DNA from 3 places in the Cytobacillus sp. FSL R5-0377 genome. Region 1 is predicted to be linked to each of the others. Evidence: predicted binding sites of a transcription regulator. Region 1 holds the regulator's gene; each other region holds the start of a gene.
The links. The regulator Rex, encoded in region 1, represses fermentation and respiration genes when NADH is low (regulators of the CRP and FNR family bind a similar motif). The targets are predictions, from matches to a motif close to TTGTGAAATATTTCACAA.

Region 1 (6,536 bases):
TGAAACAGTGGATATATCCTGCTCATTGAGTGCAAGCAATTCCTTTTGTTCCTGCTTTTTTTCTACATAATAATCATAATCACCAAGATATTCTGCTGCACCGTTTCCAGAAAGCTCAACTACCTTAGTTGTAATTCTGTTGATAAAATATCGGTCATGAGATACAAAGAGAATAGTTCCTGGATAATCGATCAATGCATTTTCAAGGATTTCCTTGCTGTCCAGATCCAAATGGTTTGTAGGCTCGTCAAGAATCAGGAAATTGGCTTTCTGCATCATAAGCTTTGCAAGTGCAAGCCGGGCCTTTTCCCCGCCGCTCAGTGTTGAAACTGTTTTAAGAACATCATCGCCGGAGAAGAGAAAGTTCCCAAGTATGGTCCGGATTTCTTTTTCCGGTTTAAGAGGGTATTCATCCCATAATTCGTTCAGTACTCGTTTATTGCTTGTGAGCTCTGCCTGTTCCTGGTCATAGTAGCCAATGGTCACATTAGAGCCATATTGAATCTCCCCAGTAAAAGAAGGGATTTTCTTAATAATGGTTTTAAGCAATGTGGATTTGCCAATTCCATTTGGTCCTACAAGTGCAATACTATCGCCTCTTGCCAGCCGCATAGAAATATTCTCGCTCACTATTTCTTTGTACCCTATTGCTAAAGAATATATATTCAATACTTCATTGCCTGACTGCCGTTCGATATCAAACCCAAAGGAAGCTGATTTCTCGTCTCCCTGCGGCCTGTCCATCACGTCCATTCTGGCCAGCTGCTTTCTGCGGCTTTGTGCCCTTTTAGTAGTGGAGGCACGGGCAAGGTTTCGCTGAATAAAGTCTTGAAGCTTAGCGATTTCTTCCTGCTGTTTTTCGAATTGCTTCATTTCTTTTTCAAAATTAGCTGCTTTTTGATCCAAATAGGAACTGTAGTTTCCAGGGTACTTTCTTATTTGGTGGCGCGATATCTCGTAAACCTGGGAAACGACCTTATCAAGAAAGTAGCGGTCATGTGATACGATCAGAATGGCACCGCTGTAGCCCTGCAGGTATTGTTCGAGCCACGATAGTGTTTCTATATCAAGGTGGTTGGTAGGCTCATCCAGGATTAGTATATCAGGCTTTGTGAGCAGAAGTTTACCAAGGGCCAGCCTTGTTCGCTGACCGCCGCTCAAGGACGAAATTTTTGTATCATAGCCCATTGAGCTGAAGTTGAGTCCATGGAGAATGGAACGTATATCAGCTTCATATTGATAACCGCCATTTTCTTTGAAATCAACCTGGAGTTTGTCGTAATCTTTTAAAACTCGTTCATAGGCATCAGAATTACCAAGGACATCAGGATCCGCCATTTGCTCTTCAAGGCTGTGAAGCTGTTTTTCCTGCTTTTGCAGATGACTGAAAACAGTCAGCATTTCCTCCCATATGGATAAATCTGATTCCAGGCCGGTATTTTGGGCAAGATAGCCAATGGTTACTTCCTTTGGCTTTATGATCTCTCCGGAATCATACGTCATTTGTCCGGCAATTATTTTTAAAAGGGTAGATTTTCCTGCACCATTGCGTCCTACAAGGGCAATACGGTCCCTGGTTTGTACTTCAAGCTTTATATTCGTTAAAATGGGATCAGCTCCAAAACTTTTTGCCAGCTGATTGACTTGTAATAGTATCATGTTCTTTCACCTCTGGTATAGAGTAAGTGTAACTCATTCATATATTGTTCGGCAATAAAGGAGACAGGACTATAAGCCCGGATGAAGGTCATTAAAACAGAAGAAAAGGTAAATAAATATGTGAAGAACCTTACAATGCACATACAAAGAATCCGAAAAATAGTGTATGATTTTGAAGAGAGGTGTTTTTTTAATGGCGGATTTTACTCATTTTAATCAAGAAGGCAGGGCAAAAATGGTGGATGTCAGCGATAAGCCTGAGACCGCAAGGACAGCCATTGCTCAGTCAAGTATTTCGGTGAATCAGGAGATTTACGAAAAGATCACATCAAACTCCATGAAAAAAGGGGATGTTCTTGCTGTTGCACAAACGGCAGGCATTATGGCAAGCAAGAAAACATGGGACATTATTCCGATGTGCCATCCGCTGCCTCTTAAGGGTGTCGATATTTCATTTTCATGGAAAGCAGAAGAGGATGAGTATGTCCTTATCATTACGGCTTCTGTTAAAACAAAAGGAAATACGGGTGTGGAAATGGAAGCGTTAACAGCTGCTTCAGTCTGTGCGCTGACCGTTTATGATATGTGTAAGGCTGTAGATAAAGGAATGGTAATTGGACCAACCTTTTTAATAGAGAAAACAGGCGGGAAAAACGGAGATTTTAAACGAAATTAATACATCATAAGAAATGGGGATGGACGAATGGCCAATGAACCAATTAAGATACCACAGGCAACAGCTAAACGGCTGCCATTATATTACCGCTTCCTAAAGAACCTTCATTCCTCCGGCAAACAGAGAGTCTCATCAGCAGAATTGAGTGAGGCGGTAAAAGTGGATTCTGCAACAATCCGCCGTGATTTTTCGTACTTCGGTGCGTTAGGGAAAAAAGGATATGGATATAATGTGAACTACCTCTTAGGCTTCTTTCGGAAGACTCTTGACCAGGACGAGCTGACTAAAGTCGCTTTGATCGGGGTAGGGAATTTAGGGACCGCTTTTCTAAACTACAATTTTCTTAAAAATAATAATACGAAAATAGAAGTAGCCTTTGATGTGGATGAGAGTAAGGTTGGCACGAAAATCGGTGATGTTCCGGTCCATCATATGGATGACCTTGAAGAAGTGATTGTGAAAAATAATATTCAGGTGGCAATTTTAACGGTGCCTGCACCGCCTGCCCAGACTATCACCGATCGGATGGTGAATGCGAAAATAAAAGGAATCCTTAACTTTACACCTGCGAGGCTCACTGTGCCGTCCTCGATTCGGATTCACCATATCGATCTGGCAGTGGAATTGCAGTCACTGGTTTATTTTCTTAAAAATTATCCTGAAGAAGTGTAAAAAAAATGAGCCTTATGCGGCTCATTTTTTCATTTTAAAATGCAGGCCAAGCATCCGCAGGCCGGTGCCAAAATCAAATGTAGCAATTAGGATTAAAAAATAAGTAAAGAATCCCCAGGTTTCTTCCCGCTGGGTATTCTGGATGGCTATAAAAGTGAAAAGGCATCCGAGAAGGATGTAAATAAAGCCTGAAAACAAAGGTGTGCTTCTCATGATAATCCCCCAGTAAGTTTAAAACTCCACAGCATTCTTTCTAGAAAAAGCTGATAAAGCTCTGCAAATTTTCCATTTCTTTTAACCACTTTTGTAAATTATCCTGATTCAGCTGAACAACCGCAACAAAGGTATTCATCGCCACATGGGCAAAAATCGGCACGATAATCCTCTTGGTCTTTACATATAAGAAGGCAAAGGTGAATCCCATTGCCGAGTATAGCAATACATGTTCAGGCTCAAAATGAGCAAGTGCAAAAATAACCGAGCTGATCAGGGCAGACAGGAAGAAGTTAAAGCGCTTATGGAGGGAACCGAAAATAATTTTCCTAAAGACGATCTCCTCAAGGATTGGCCCGATGACCGAGCTGATTAAAATGACAATTGGCGATGCTTCAATAATCCGGATAATCTGCTGCGTATTTTCAGAGCCCATTTCAATGCCAATCAGGTTTTCAATACTTGCAGCAGTAGCTTGAGCAATCAGGGCCAAAAATATGCCTCCTATTGCCCAGCCCGCTGAGCCTGCCACAGAAGAGGCATCCCGATCGAGTCCCCTTTTCATTTCTTTCCTTAGTAATAGAAGCGTAATGGTCAGCGTAATCGTGAAACTGATTACGAGCCAGTAGGCTACAGCAAGAATCTGCATATTCTCGGGGTTATGTCCCAGGGCATCGGCAGTTATTAATACGAGCGGAACACCAAACAAGCTTGAAAGCTGCATGGCAATATAGGCGATTAATATAATCCAATATTCCTTCTTCAAAGTGTTTTACTCCTTAATCTGAGTGTTGGTTGCAAGTCCTAAAGCCATTGTACTCTTTATAGGGAGGGTGTTTCAAATATCAGCATCAAAGGAGGAGAAGTACATGATTAAAATGAGGGCTGGTGAAGCATACTTAAGAGGTTGTCTATGAGGAAATTTTTTATAAAAAATTTAAGCTTCACCCTTGCAAATAGATATGAGATTCATTAATATAATAATTGTGTTAGCACTCATAAAGAGAGAGTGCTAATAAATAAAAATATTTACATATTATTTGAGGAGGTTGTTTCACTTGTTAAAGCCACTAGGTGATCGAATCATTATCGAGCTTGTTGAAACTGAAGAAAAAACTGCAAGCGGCATTGTACTGCCGGACACTGCTAAAGAAAAGCCTCAAGAAGGCAAAGTTGTAGCTGTGGGAACTGGCCGCGTTCTTGAAAACGGTGAGCGTGTTGCCCTTGAAGTTGCTGACGGCGACCGTATCATCTTCTCAAAATATGCCGGTACTGAAGTGAAGTACGAAGGCAAAGAATACTTAATTTTACGTGAAAATGACATTCTTGCTGTAATTGGCTAATCGCCGATTAGTTGCAGATTAAAAGATAAAGTGAAAATTTTTGAGGAGGTTTTTATCAATGGCTAAAGAGATTAAATTTAGTGAAGAAGCCCGCCGCGCGATGCTTCGCGGTGTAGATTCCCTTGCAAATGCGGTAAAAGTAACTCTTGGACCTAAAGGACGCAACGTGGTTCTTGAGAAGAAATTCGGTTCACCATTAATCACGAATGATGGGGTGACAATCGCAAAAGAAATCGAACTTGAAGATGCATTCGAAAACATGGGTGCGAAGCTTGTTGCTGAAGTAGCAAGCAAAACAAACGATGTTGCCGGTGACGGTACAACTACTGCAACTGTTCTTGCTCAGGCAATGATCCGTGAAGGCCTTAAGAACGTAACTGCAGGTGCTAACCCAATGGGCATCCGCAAAGGAATTGAAAAAGCGGTTTCTACTGCTGTTGAAGAATTAAAAGCTATTTCAAAACCGATCGAAAACAAAGAATCCATCGCACAGGTTGCTGCGATTTCCGCTGCTGACAATGAAGTTGGCCAGCTGATTGCTGAAGCTATGGAGCGTGTTGGCAACGACGGTGTTATCACTATCGAAGAATCTAAAGGATTCACAACTGAGCTTGATGTGGTAGAAGGTATGCAGTTCGACCGCGGATATGCTTCTCCATACATGGTTACAGATTCTGATAAGATGGAAGCGGTTCTTGAAAACCCTTATATCTTAATCACTGATAAGAAGATTACAAGCATCCAGGAAATCCTTCCTGTACTTGAGCAGGTTGTACAGCAAGGCAAGCCATTATTGCTAGTAGCTGAAGATGTTGAAGGTGAAGCACTTGCTACATTAGTAGTGAATAAGCTTCGCGGAACTTTCAACGCTGTAGCGGTTAAAGCTCCTGGCTTCGGTGACCGCCGTAAAGCTATGCTTGAAGATATCGCGATCCTGACTGGCGGTGAAGTAATCACTGAAGAGTTAGGCCGTGACCTTAAATCTGCTACAATCGACTCTTTAGGACGCGCTTCTAAAGTGGTTGTTACGAAAGAAAACACTACGATTGTTGAAGGTGCTGGTGACAGCGCGCAAATCGCTGGCCGTGTGAACCAGATCCGCACTCAAATGGAAGAAACAACTTCTGAATTTGACCGCGAAAAATTACAAGAGCGCCTTGCTAAGCTAGCTGGCGGTGTGGCAGTAGTTAAAGTTGGTGCTGCTACTGAAACTGAATTGAAAGAGCGTAAGCTTCGCATTGAAGACGCCCTTAACTCTACACGTGCAGCTGTAGAAGAAGGAATCGTTTCCGGTGGTGGTGTTGCCCTTCTAAACGTATACAACAAAGTGGCTTCTATCCAGGCTGAAGGCGATGAAGCTACGGGTATCAACATTGTACTTCGTGCGATGGAAGAGCCTGTACGCACAATTGCACACAATGCAGGCCTTGAAGGTTCTATAATCGTTGATCGCTTAAAGCGCGAGGAAGTTGGAACAGGCTTCAACGCTGCTACTGGCGAGTGGGTAAACATGATCGAAGCTGGTATCGTTGATCCAACTAAAGTAACTCGTTCAGCACTTCAAAACGCTGGATCTGTTGCAGCTATGTTCTTAACCACTGAAGCAGTAGTTGCTGACAAGCCAGAAGAAAATCCTGCTCCTGCAATGCCTGACATGGGCGGCATGGGTGGAATGGGCGGCATGATGTAATCCAGCCTTAAAAACTCCTATTTTTTTCAGGGGTTTTAAGGTGAAACCATCATGTTAGGTGCCAAATAGGGGCCTGAGCCTACCTAAACGTAGTCTATAAAGTAAAAGAAGAATCCATTTTGATACAATATCAAAATGGATTCTTTTTTATAAATAAAGTTTGTTAATTTTCCACCTCTAAAGCTTCTGTCATAAGATACGCACATTGGCAAAGAATATATATATTCAAGTGAAATACCTTTTAAGTACGGAGGAACTCATTCATGAAATATCTTCTTATGAT
Region 2 (6,536 bases), 510 kb from region 1:
GCCAACAAGATAATGAACATAACCAGCTGGTACAAAATGTCCCCGCCGTTAAAACCGCCGCCTGCAGCGCCTAATACTAGACTGTTTGTTAACACCCTCGATTCACTCCCTTCAAGAGTTGTTCCACTTATGAAACGGAGTCATATGCATGATTCCGAATTAGTTTACGGTAAAAAAACATAAAGGAATGGCGAAGGTTCATGGAATGATCTTCGCCATTTTTGAACGATTGGTACAGTATTAATTAACCGCCGATAACCATGAACGCGATAACAACGCCAATGATCGGAACGGCCTCAACTAGTGCAACCCCGATGAACATTGTAGTTTGAAGCATACCGCGAGCTTCTGGCTGGCGAGCCATACCTTCAACTGTTTTTGATACGATAAGACCGTTACCGATACCGGCACCTAGTGCTGCTAAACCGATTGCAATTGCTGCTGCTAAAAGACCCATTATTGAGTTCCTCCTTAAATTGTATGAAAATTTATTTGTTTAAAATGTTTTGTCCATAGAATGAACAGGTATATATTAATGGTCCTGGCTCACTTTGTGTGCCATATAAACCATTGTTAACATACAGAAAATGAATGCCTGGATAGATCCGACAAAGATTGAGAATCCCTGCCAAACAAGTGTTGGTATAACTGCGGCAAGCATTCCGCCTACACCGGCATGTGCAAGACCTCCGACAAGCAATGTCAGCAGGATCTCACCGGCGTAAATGTTACCGTAGAGACGAAGTCCCAGTGTCAGAGTATTTGCAAACTCTTCAATGATTTTCAATGGGAACAAGAAAGGCATTGGCCTGATAAAATCCCGGCCATATTCTCCTACTCCTTTAAGCTTTACGCCATAGTAATGCGAAAGCCCGACTACCATTGCCGCTAATGTTAAGGTGATAACAGGATCGGCTGTTGGCGATTTCCACCATAAAGTGTGATCATAAGTGATCGCGAACGGAAGTCCGAGCATGTTTGATACAAAGATATACATGATCAGGGTTAATCCAAGGATATGGAATCTTCCGCCTGTCTTCCAGTCCATCGTACTGTTAATGATATTCTTAACAAAATCCATAACCCATTCGAAGAAGTTTTGCATCCCCGTTGGTTTCATGGCCAATCGACGGGTTGAAAGCAGAGCAATAATGAAGACAATAGCACTGGCCACTGTAATCATCAGTATGTTTGATAAGTTAAAATTCAATCCTAAAAATTCTTTTATAGGAGCTTCATGATGCAATAGTGTTCACCTCTCTTCCCGCTATTTACGTAATTGAAAAGATTGAAGAAAATAATCTATCATAATGACAATATAGGATGTCATTAATCCAAATACCACACTGATCAGATGCAGCTTTTCAGGATATTCCAGAGCGATCATAACAGCAAATACTGCTGTAGCCATCCTGGATACCGTTCCAAGTGAACGCACCTTCTCGCCTCTCTCGACTGCCTCTCCAAATTGCAGCGCCTTTCGTGAAATCAGCCACAAATTGAACAGACTTAAGCATGTCCCGAAGATCAAGCCCAGAAAAATAGATTGATAAGGTGTAAAACCCCAGCCGAGAACATATACAGACAACAAAAGGAATATGTATTTTCGCTGTCTTTGAAAAGTTGCTTTGATTTCCGGCATGATGTTCATTCTCCTGTGAAAAAATGTTGGATTAGGCGAAGCATGGCGTAAATCCCGGCGCCCAGCCCAATGAACAAGCCGATTAATAGGAATAAAGGCTCAGTTCCTGCCTTGCTGTCAAGCCATCTTCCGGCGAAAATGCCAATGAGCGTGGAACCTACTAACTGGGAAAGAATGGCGGACATTAAGGCCATCGCCTTAAATGGGTTGCGGTCTTTTTGACGCATTAAAACGCATCCTCCCTTAAAGAGAATGGTAAGAGGGTTTTGAGGCCGTAAAAAATCAGTTAAACATCATGCAGAAGTGGGAAATATGTCTGCAAAAATATTTTGAAAACCCTATCATCTTTTACCCTTTGTAAGCATACAATAGGGCTTTGTCAATGTCAATGCGTTTGGAGTGAAAAAGTTCACAAACAAAAAGGTAAAAATATGGTATGTTCACATATTTATCACATTTAATTTTCCGCTTTTATATTGAAAAAGGAGCGAGAATCTGCATCGCTCCTGAAAACCTTTTTTCGCTTACTTTTTGATCTCCTCTGCTTCTGAAGGCACCGGATCCCCCAGCTGGCCATCCGGCCTCACAAATATATAAGTTTCAAGCCAATCTTCCCGGCCAGCCTTTTTAGCAAACACCTTCGCCAGGTAAAGACCCGGCCCTGGCAGCTTTTCTGCAGGGATTTCCTGCAGCAGCTGTCCCTTGCCGGCATTTCTTTTCCAATCCAGAAATCCCATGAACCGAAGGCTTTCCGAATCAAACATCGCAATTCCGAACTCCTCCGCACCGCCAGGCAGATATACTTCATACCGATACGTTCCCGGTTTATCCCCTTTGCCAATTCCGAATCCCATCACCCTTGGGTAATCAGGCTCCTCAAGTACATACAGGTATGGAACATGGATACTTTCAGAACCTGCTTTCAATAGTAGGTACCCGTCATGGATCTTATTCTTTAAAAGGGTCGGATCTGCAGACATTTTGATTTCGACCTTTTTCTTTTCACCCGGATTCAATCGGAAGGTCATTGGCATTTCCCAATTGATGCCCTGCTCCTTATAAGGTACGGAAAAGGAATAAGACTGCGTTTTTCCACTTATATTTTCAACCGTTATAAAACTGCTGTGGTCATGCAGCCTGTCTGCGATCTGAAATTTGCCGAATTGCATGGAAGCCGGTAATACAAGCGTTTCTGCCTTCAGCGCCTGATCAAGCTGTATCCTGCCGGCCCCCTGCTCATAGGTTCTATATGTCCGTCCTTCCGAGTTCCTTATTAGCTTAGCGGTATTCATGAGTGCTGCCTTAATCTGTTCCGGTCCCCATTCGGGATGTGCCTGTTTCAGGATGGCACAGGCACCAGCCACATGCGGAGCGGCCATACTTGTCCCCTGAAGCGGCAGGTAGCCGCCGGGAATCGTGCTATTTATGGCGACCCCCGGCGCCACAACATCCGGTTTAATTTCCCATGTGGATGTAACAGGTCCGCGGGAGCTGAAGTCGGCCAGGATGTCCCTTTCTTCTATTATATTAGTCCGGGCAAGGAGCCTTCCCTTTTCTTTTAAAAGCTTCTTGATCCTCTCGCCTTCTTCCTTTGAAAGCGCCGCTGCCGGAATAGGAACCTCGCTGTCCAGATTGCCGAAGAATCTGCCTTTTGTGTTATTATAAATAATAATTCCCTCTGCGCCTGCTTCCATCGCATGGACAGCTTTATCCGTAAACGTCATTTCCCCTCTTTCCACCAGTACGATTTTTCCTTCCGCATTCTTCAATTCAACCGTATGCCCGAGTCCTCCATCGACAATTTCATATGAGCGATCAAATTCCCACTCCCTTGAACCCTGCAGCAAATCAAGGCGGATTTCGCGTCCATTTATACTCAATATCGGCACCTTGATTGTTGGTGTAGAGGCTCCGACAGAAATTGCTTTCGACGCCGTTCCTGGAGATCCCACTGTCCAAATATTTGGCCCCGAATTTCCTGATGAAGTGACAGCCGTTATTCCTTTTTCAACCGCTTTATTCAGAGCCATGCTTATCGGAAGGTCTGGCCCGTTTACGTTGTTTCCCAATGAAAGGTTTAACACATCCACTTTATCCTTAATAGCCTGTTCGATGGCTGCTATTACTTGTTCTGTTGTTCCGCTTCCGCCTGGTCCGAGAGCCCTGTAAGCGATAATAGTTGCTTCCGGTGCAACGCCCTGAATCCTGCCATTTGCCGCAATAATACCCGCGACGTGAGTGCCGTGCAGCGTGCCTTGTCCCCCGGCAGCCTTTGTTTCCATCGGATCCTTATCATTATCCACCAGATCGCGCCCGCCGCCGTAGCTTCTTCTCAAGTCAGAATGGTTGTAATCAATGCCGGTGTCAATCACGCCGACTTTCACACCCTTGCCTGTGAGACGCTGATTATTTTCATCATAATAGCCTCTGGCATTGAGGCCGCCAATCAGCTTGATATTGTCATTGGAATGAACATGGTACGTATTAACCGGTGAAACAGAAGTGACTGACTCTAGCTTTTGCAGACTTTGCAAAGCAGATGATTTTCCTTTAACCGAAAAGCCGTTTAAAGCCTGATTGAATGTATGCCTGATTTGCAGCTCAGGATTTTGTTCGATCATTTGTTTTATTTCCTGTTCCTTCTTTGCGTCACTTAATACAACGATTGCCACTTTTTCTATATCAGGTGACTCTTCCGGTATAGGAGGGTGTGAAAGTGTCCGGGCCGAAACAGGAGTTTGACTGAAGAATAATGACATGACGGTTAGAAGCAGAAACAATTTTTTCATATAAAAACCCACCCTCTTTTTGTTTTAGGGTGGGCTGTATTGATGCCTTGTATGCGTAAATCAATATAAAATTAAGGCTAGTTCAGGGATTCATAGACAATATTAGCAACTTGTTTAGAAAGAGCACCTGTACTCCTGTAAGATCCGCTTGATAAAGGACCATTGTTTTGTTTGTTCGTCAGCAGGATAATCTGAAGGTTTTCCTCTGGGTCTATAATAATCTGTGTTCCAGTAAAACCAGTATGGCCAAAGGCTTTGTCAGAATAGTGATCTCCCATGTACCAGCTTTTGTCCAGCTCCCAGCCATATCCCTGGCCAAAGCGCTGAGGAGAGGTAAAGAGATCAATCACTTCTTTATCATACATGTTTGCTTTTCCATATGTTCCGCCATTTAACATGGTCTGGCCCAATACAGCAAGGTCCCTTGCTGTCGAAAATAAACCGGCATGGCCAGCAATACCTTTATTGCCATAGAAGCTATTTCCATCATTAACTTCTCCAACTAGGGTGTAATTCCTCCAGTATTTAAACATATCCGGGCTTTCTTCAACATAGTAACCGAAATTAGGATCATCAATCATTTTATACTCATAAGGATTTCCCCAGGAGGTAGCCGCAATTTTTTTCTTGAAATGTTCCGGTGGAGTAAACATCGTATCATTCATTTTTAAAGGTTTATAAATATTTTCTTCTAAGTACTTATCCAATTTTTGCCCGCTGACCTCTTCAATTAAAAAACCCAGCATCATAAAGCTAAAATCACTATATCTCCTGTCCGTGCCAGTCGGATATTCAAGTGGCAGCTGATTTATATAATTCAGAACCTCTTCCGAATTATCAGCGTAAAGGTATGTCGGCTTCCAGGGAGTTAAACCAGAGGTATGTGTCAGCAGGTCAGCTACAGTAATATCTTCTTTTCCATACTGAGCAAACTCAGGAATAAAGTCAGATACCCTGTCATTGACTGAGAGTTCACCCTCACTAACAAGTTTCATTATACCTTGGGTTGTTCCCATTACCTTCGTAACGGAAGCAAGATCAAACATTGTTTTCTTTTTCATTTTTCTAGGGTTTTTAAGCGTTTCCCCCATATCATACTTTTGTGCATTTCCATACGCTTCCTCTTTGACAATCTTTCCATCCTTGGCTACAAGAACTACCGCACCCGGTGTAACACCATCAGCAATAGCCTCCGTAATGGCTTTATCAATACCCTTCAATTGCTCAGGATCAAAGCCAGCCTTTTTCGGGTGGCTATGACTCAATTTCTGGCCGGACCGTTCTTTGGCATTTACCATATTTCCGGAAAAAGCTGCAGAACTTAAGACTAATGCAAGGACAATTAACAATAACCTTAACCTTTTCAAATCTTCATCTCCTTTACAGATATACCAATATACAATATTCTGTATAATTAATAGTATCTATCTTTCTATTGATTATCAATATAGTTTTTTGTATTTTCAGAAAACAGTACTTTTAGATTATAAGAAAAATAAAAAAGCCATCAAATATGATGGCTTTCTTCCTTTATGTATTAAAACAGCTGATTCGGTTCCAGTTTTCCTTTTTGAATTAAACGGTCCCGCTTTTTATCTCTCCACATATCCGTTATGGTGGCCGCTATTAATAATACTGTAAACAGAATTCCCTTTCCTTCTGCCAGCTTAAATACCAGGGCGATAAGACCTTCGGACATGAAAGTGCTCATTAATGAACCCAGCAGCATGATGATCCAGACAATCAATGCTCCTTCTAAAATGGCTAATGCTCTCATTTATTCGACCTCCCGGGTATATAAAATCATTTATGCCAATACCCCGCAGACAGCAGTCTAAACGTGAATCTTGCAATTTGGGCATTCCTTTACTTTCCAAATATCTTCTGCCAGATGCTTTTGCTTTTTTCAGCCTCTAATGCACCGGCTACTTCTTCTACAGACTTCTGTGTCGCCATCAGTTTTTCATAAAGGGAAGTGACTTTTTCACTCTCTTTTTCATAGCCTTGTGCATGGGCATTTCTTAAATCTTCAATAGTGAGTTTGAGCTCATGCACCTCATGTATCAGCTGTTTGTTTTGTTCTCTGATTTTATTCTGGGTAAGAC
Region 3 (6,536 bases), 1.8 Mb from region 1:
TCTGTCTCTGACATCCAATTTTTTGCCGGGACCGGAATATTGAGCATCGTCTTTTTTAATTATTGTTATTTCACTGCAATGAACCAAATCAGTATTTCCCTGGCAGTCGTTCTGCTTTACACAGCTCCGGCTTTTGTGACTGTATTATCTTACCTGTTTCTAAAGGAAGGGATCGATCTAAGAAAGATTGCAGCTGTAGCAGGCACCATTGTGGGCTGCATTTTAGTTGCCGGATTATCAGCGGGCAGCAGTGAAATTACTCTCGTTGGAATTTTGACGGGATTAGGTGCAGGGTTTGGCTATGCACTTTATACAATTTTCGGGAAATTTGCTTTAAGAAAATATCAGCCCTTTACTGTAACGCTTTATACATTCGTTATTGCTTCTGTATTTATGATCCCGGTCACAAAGCTATGGACAAAAGCCTCAGTCTTCTTGAACATTGAGGTTTTGCTGCTTAGTATTGGTTTGGGGTTTGTGCCTACGGTCCTCGCCTATTTTGTGTACACATGGGGACTCGAAAAAACAGATGGGAGCAAAGCAGCTGTTATTGCTACAGTTGAACCAGTTGTGGCTATGCTTTTAGGTGTGACGCTTTTCGGAGAAAATCTAGGTGCAGTGCAGATTGCCGGTGCAGTGCTGATTCTCAGCTCAGTTATTATTGTGAATTTGCCTGCAAGAAGAAAGAAATCAGGAATGGCGGCTGACTCCAGCGGGCCCGGACATTAATACACTCCGATCCAACTGGAGCGGAGTGTTTTTTATCAGCGGGTATGAAAGTTTGAACTATAATACTGTCTAGCTTCTGCGCCTTACTCCTGGAAGAGCCGGGGCAAGCCTTTCCTTTTACCAAAGCTTATACCCTTTAGCTCCTGGAGGTGCATTTTGTATTAAGTCTATAAACGGGATAGTGTAGGCAAATAGAATAAGAACAACTGTAATTCCGAGCCAAAGCTTCCAGTTTTCGAATACCATCGGCGCTTTTTCAGCTTCATCAGCTGCTTCTCCGACAGGGAACTCCTGCTCGCCCTTTGGTGCGAAGAATGCAAGGTTGATAAAGATATAGATCATTAAAATAATGCCAATGAATAGTATAGATCCGCCGATTGCCTGTGCGACCTGGTAGGGAATCCATTCTGCTGCTTGTGCTGCTCCGCCATATTCAGAGTAGGACGAACGGCGCGGCGCTCCCAGAAGGCCTGCAGCATGCATGGCGCCAGACATGAAAGTCATGCCGATTGCCCAGATAACTGCCTGGATGATTCCTAATTTATTCATTGCTTTGGTTAATGTTCTTCCTGTCAGATGAGGAATCAGCCAGTAAGAAACCCCAAAAAATGTAAGTACTACAGATGTTGCTACTGTTAAGTGAAAGTGGCCGGTTACCCAAATGGTGTTATGAACAACCTGGTTCATCTGGTGAGAGGCGTTGACGATCCCGCCTGCACCCGCAGGAATAAAGGCAATCATCCCAATGAACGGCACGGCAAATCGTGCATCTCCCCAAGGAAGTTTCTTAACCCAGCCGAATAACCCTGTAGCCCCTTTTGAACGGCCAAAGCTTTCGAAAGTAGCAAACAAAGAAAATGCAGTCATTAAAGATGGAATGACAACAAGGAATGTCAGAATTACCTGCAGGAATTTCCATGCCGGGTCAATGCCTGGCTCCATTAATTGATGGTGAAATCCGACAGGGATGGAGAACAGCAGGAATAATATAAAAGACAAACGTGCTAATGAGTCAGAGAAAACCTTTCCGCCGATGACTTTTGGAATTACAACATACCAGGCCATATAAGCCGGCAATAGCCAGAAGTATACAAGCGGATGTCCGAAATACCAGAATAGAGTTCGGCTGACTCCAATATTTACCGTTTCAACAAATCCCAATGACCAAGGAAGCAGCTGGAAAAGAACTGTAGCTGCTACACCGATTGTCGCTACAATCCACATCATTGTGTTGACCAGCGACATGAAGGTTAATAATGGACTTGGTTTACCGGGATTTTTCCTCCGCCATTCTGCATACTTCATAATGATTGATGCCCCGTCAATCCAGCTTCCCACTATAACAAGTGTTAATCCGATATAATACAAAGCATGTGCTTGAAGAGGAGCATAGAAAGTATATAGAACTGTTGCTTCATTCAGCAGGATCATAACAGCTGCAAGAACAGTTCCCGCCGTCATCAGCCAGAAACCGGTCCAGCCGGCAATACGCTGTTTTTTCGTAAAGGCCCCTGATGTTTTGCTTGTTGCAGCGATCTGGAATCCCATTATAAAAAAGGTAGTAAGTACAAGTCCGAGGACAACACCATGAACCGTGAGAATCTGGTAATATCCGATGCCTGCAGGAAGCTCGAATTTACCGGAGCGGACCAAAGTCTGCAATAAACCGGCTAAGCCGCCTATTGCTAAGGCAGTAAAGGCAACGAAAAAGTGGGCCATTGCCAATTTTCCGTCACGTGGGTCAACTTTTAATTTTGCTGAAGGATTAAACATTATTCCACCACCTTAATTTTAGAAGACATCATGTGGTGACCAACACCGCAGTATTCATTACATACAATCAGGTATTCGCCTTTTTTATCAAAGGTTGTAACATGTTCACTGATATAGCCTGGTTCAAGCATCATGTTGATGTTTGATCCCGCAACTTCAAAACCGTGGACGACGTCTTTGGTTGTAGCGATAATTTTCACTTTAGCGCCATATGGAACCTCCACTTCGGCTGGGCTATAGGAAAAAGCAGATGCTACGTATACCAATTCGTAATCCCAATCTTTTCCTTCTGCCTTTTTCAATCCAGGCTCATTAAATGGAACGGTAGAATCGACTTTTTCAGGATCAATGGTAGCCAAACAGCTCGGGGGCTGATTACCCAGGTAAAATGCGCTCACTCCCAGAACTGTTAGAAAAACAAGCAGCGATCCGATTCCAAAAATGAGCCAGGCCTTTTCAAACTTATGCATATGCATGGCTTTTTCCCCTTTCTAACTTTAAAAGCGGCTGATAAATAATAAATAAACGCCTACCCATGTCATTACAAGGAAGAATCCTAATAAGAAAACGGAAGCTAACGTTCCCTTTAAGGAGGAGCGATCCTCTATTTCAGTTTTTGTTTTGCGGCTGAGTTCCGTTTTCGCCATTTTCCTTCACTCCTTTCGAAAATTGGAAAAAGTAAATGATTACACTTTCATAATACAAAACATTTAGGGAGATTCTAGATGATTTTAGTGAGTTCACAAATTGTTCATTCGTAACTTAAACACTATGATAATGGTGAAAAATTGATATTTAAGTGATTTAAATCACAAAACACATCTGTAATTTGTGAAAAAAATGTGAAGGTTTAATTGAGCTTAAAAAGGACAGTGAATTATTCTTAATGAATGTAAAGAAAAGGGTGAATTATCTGATTAACGAACGTTATTTTTGGTAATATCTTGTTTAGTTCGTATTTGGGTAAATTTTTGATTGAAGTATTAGTAGATGGTGTTATAATGTTAATAAATTAATAACATTCACTCATATAATCGCGAGGATATGGCTCGCAAGTTTCTACCGGGGTACCGTAAATAATCCGACTATGAGTGAGCAATGTACAGGACGCTATATGCCATCCTTGTTTGCCTGCAGCTTAAATCATTAGCCTGAAGGCCATTGCTTCACTCATTTTTATGTTGTGAATGCGATGGGCTTCAGGCTTTTTATTTGGCTGAAATGAGTAATTGAAGGCTATCTATCATAGAGGAGGATGCAAAATGGATATGCTTATTGAAAAAATAAAGCGCGAAGGGATCGTTTTATCGCCGACAGTTTTAAAGGTGGATTCTTTTCTGAACCACCAGATAGATCCACAGCTTATGTTTGAAGTCGGCAAAGAATTTGCAGATAGATACTCAAGAAGCGGGATTACAAAAATATTGACTATCGAATCTTCGGGGATTGCGCCAGCTGTAATGGCGGGGCTCGAGTTAAATGTCCCAGTAGTATTTGCGAGGAAAAGAAAATCTCTTACACTGGTAAATGACCTGATTACAGCCCCAGTCTATTCTTTCACTAAGGAAGAAACAAGTGAAATCTCTGTTTCAAAGAAATATCTCTCAGAAGAAGATAATGTTCTTATAATCGATGATTTTCTAGCGAATGGACAGGCGGCATTAGGTCTTGCAGAAATAGCTGAAAAAGCGGGATCATCGATTGCAGGGATTGGCATCGTTATCGAAAAAGGCTTTCAAAATGGCGGAAAGCTGCTGAGGGAAAAGGGATTCCGGGTTGATTCCCTGGCAATTATTGAGTCACTTGAAGGCGGAATAATCAGCTTTGAAAAATCAGCGAAGAAAATGGAGGAATCAATGCGATGAATCAGAATCCGGTTAAAATTGCTTCCCTTGGAATTCAGCATGTCCTTGCTATGTATGCAGGCGCAGTAATTGTGCCATTGATTGTAGGAGGAGCACTGGGATTAACAGGGGAGCAGCTTACCTATCTTGTTTCAATTGATATTTTTATGTGCGGTATTGCAACGCTTCTTCAAGTATGGCGCAGCAGATTTTTTGGGATTGGTCTTCCAGTTGTTCTTGGCTGCACATTTACGGCTGTAGGACCAATGATTGCGATTGGCGGTCAGTATGGAATACCGGCAATCTATGGTTCAATACTGGTTTCCGGCATTTTTGTTGTAGCTGTTTCAAAATATTTTGGAAAACTGGTGAAATTTTTTCCTCCAGTGGTAACAGGGTCGGTCGTTACCATTATTGGAATTACGCTAATTCCTGTTGCAATGAACAACATGGCTGGAGGACAGGGAAGCCCTGACTTTGGTTCCATGACAAACATCTCATTGGCTTTCGGAACCTTGCTGTTCATCATTATTCTTTTCCGATTCTTCAAAGGCTTTATTCGTGCCATTGCCATTTTGCTTGGTCTGGCGGCCGGCACTATTACAGCGTTTTTTATGGGAATGGTAGATTTCTCAGCAGTTGGAGAAGCTTCCTGGTTTCATATGCCATCACCTTTTTATTTCGGCATGCCGACATTTGAGGTGACAGCCATCCTGACAATGATTCTAGTAGCAATGGTCAGTTTAGTAGAATCTACGGGCGTATATTTTGCCCTGGGAGATATTTGTGAAGAAAAACTGGAAGAAAAAGATTTGTCAAATGGGTATCGTGCCGAAGGGCTTGCTATTATCCTTGGTGCTGTCTTTAATGCTTTTCCATATACAACCTATTCTCAAAACGTAGGACTTCTTCAGCTGTCAGGCGTAAAAACAAAGAATGTCATCTATACAGCAGGAGCTTTTCTTGTACTGCTTGGGCTGGTTCCGAAAATCGGTGCATTGACGACGATAATTCCAACACCGGTATTAGGAGGCGCAATGGTGGCTATGTTCGGTATGGTAGTAGCTTATGGAATAAAAATGCTCAGCAAAGTGGAGTTCTCCTCGCAGGAAAATTTATTGATCATTGCCTGCTCTGTCGGGATGGGGCTTGGAGTAACAGCTGTTCCTGAATTATTCGCGCAGATGCCTTCAAGTGTGCGTATACTGACAGATAACGGGATCGTGGCAGGGAGTGTGACAGCTATTCTATTAAATATCGTATTCAATGTTGTTAAGGGAAAAAAAGCAGTTCAACATGCATCTTTTGCAGAGCAAAAGGCTTCATAATTCTGTTTTGCGGCAATCACAATAATTTTGGAAAACAATATAATAATCTATCGGTATTTTACATTTTCGAAGCGGTTGTTTCTCGCACGAAAGAGAGTGGAATGTGGTGGAGAAATATTATTGTGATAATTGCCGGCTTTTATATAATAAAGAAGAGGTTTGTTCTGCTTGCGGTATCCTTGTTACGAAAAGAATATATATAGAAGTTCAAAAGCATCATAAAAATAATAATGGATTAAATGCATCAGAATAACTGGCTCAATCGCCGGCAGCGCTCCATGGTGGACGCAGCACGAAAACGATAATTGGAAAAGATTTAGTAATGCTATTCACTTTGTTATTCATTTATAATTAAGATGCACAACAACTCCTTCAAAACACATTGCTTCCTCCTATTGGAGGGAGCTTTTTTTTGTTCTTGAAACATAAATTGCTTTTATTTGGAAAAATTAACAGAAAGCAAATGAAGGAGAGTCACGTATGCCAGCAATTGTATCTGTTGCAGAAGCAATACCTGAACATGTACTGACACAGGATCAGGTTATGGATTTTGCCAGGGATTTATTTTCCGATTCTTTTAAGGATATTGAACGTCTATTAAAAGCTTTCCAGAACGGCCAAATTGAGAAGCGGCACTTTGTAAAGGATCTGGAATGGTTCAAAACAGATAAAACATTTGAAGAGCGAAACAATGCATATATTGAACAGGCTATTGTACTGGGAACAAAGGCTGTAAAGTCTTGTCTGGAAAACAGCATATTCCTGAACAGGAGTCTTCCATACGATGAAATTGATGCAATTTTTACTATATCAAGTTCAGGAATTGCCACTCCGAGCATTGAAGCAAGAATTATGAATGAGC

Region 2: the regulator Rex is predicted to act here: its motif matches at 2,040-2,057, upstream of NSQ49_RS13910 (AtpZ/AtpI family protein).
Region 3: the regulator Rex is predicted to act here: its motif matches at 3,300-3,317, upstream of NSQ49_RS20385 (cytochrome c oxidase subunit 2A).

What each region holds. Positions count from the first base shown of each region.
Region 1 covers NZ_JBBORA010000001.1:2,180,209-2,186,744, reverse strand. The annotation lists gene NSQ49_RS11180 (ABC-F family ATP-binding cassette domain-containing protein) at 1-1,659, opposite strand, end outside; gene moaC (cyclic pyranopterin monophosphate synthase MoaC) at 1,853-2,335, shown strand; gene NSQ49_RS11170 (redox-sensing transcriptional repressor Rex) at 2,363-3,007, shown strand; gene NSQ49_RS11165 (YdiK family protein) at 3,029-3,220, opposite strand; gene NSQ49_RS11160 (CPBP family intramembrane glutamic endopeptidase) at 3,261-3,986, opposite strand; gene groES (co-chaperone GroES) at 4,279-4,563, shown strand; gene groL (chaperonin GroEL) at 4,622-6,253, shown strand; gene NSQ49_RS11145 (hypothetical protein) at 6,517-6,536, shown strand, end outside.
Region 2 covers NZ_JBBORA010000001.1:2,692,755-2,699,290, reverse strand. The annotation lists gene NSQ49_RS13930 (F0F1 ATP synthase subunit B) at 1-95, opposite strand, end outside; gene atpE (F0F1 ATP synthase subunit C) at 245-457, opposite strand; gene atpB (F0F1 ATP synthase subunit A) at 533-1,246, opposite strand; gene NSQ49_RS13915 (ATP synthase subunit I) at 1,268-1,642, opposite strand; gene NSQ49_RS13910 (AtpZ/AtpI family protein) at 1,648-1,869, opposite strand; gene NSQ49_RS13905 (S8 family serine peptidase) at 2,167-4,431, opposite strand; gene NSQ49_RS13900 (serine hydrolase) at 4,509-5,798, opposite strand; gene NSQ49_RS13895 (hypothetical protein) at 5,969-6,208, opposite strand; gene NSQ49_RS13890 (hypothetical protein) at 6,298-6,536, opposite strand, start outside.
Region 3 covers NZ_JBBORA010000001.1:3,992,681-3,999,216, forward strand. The annotation lists gene NSQ49_RS20370 (DMT family transporter) at 1-729, shown strand, start outside; gene NSQ49_RS20375 (b(o/a)3-type cytochrome-c oxidase subunit 1) at 847-2,502, opposite strand; gene NSQ49_RS20380 (cytochrome c oxidase subunit II) at 2,502-2,978, opposite strand; gene NSQ49_RS20385 (cytochrome c oxidase subunit 2A) at 3,000-3,149, opposite strand; purine riboswitch at 3,509-3,610, shown strand; gene NSQ49_RS20390 (xanthine phosphoribosyltransferase) at 3,765-4,367, shown strand; gene NSQ49_RS20395 (nucleobase:cation symporter-2 family protein) at 4,364-5,674, shown strand; gene NSQ49_RS20400 (type III polyketide synthase) at 6,155-6,536, shown strand, end outside.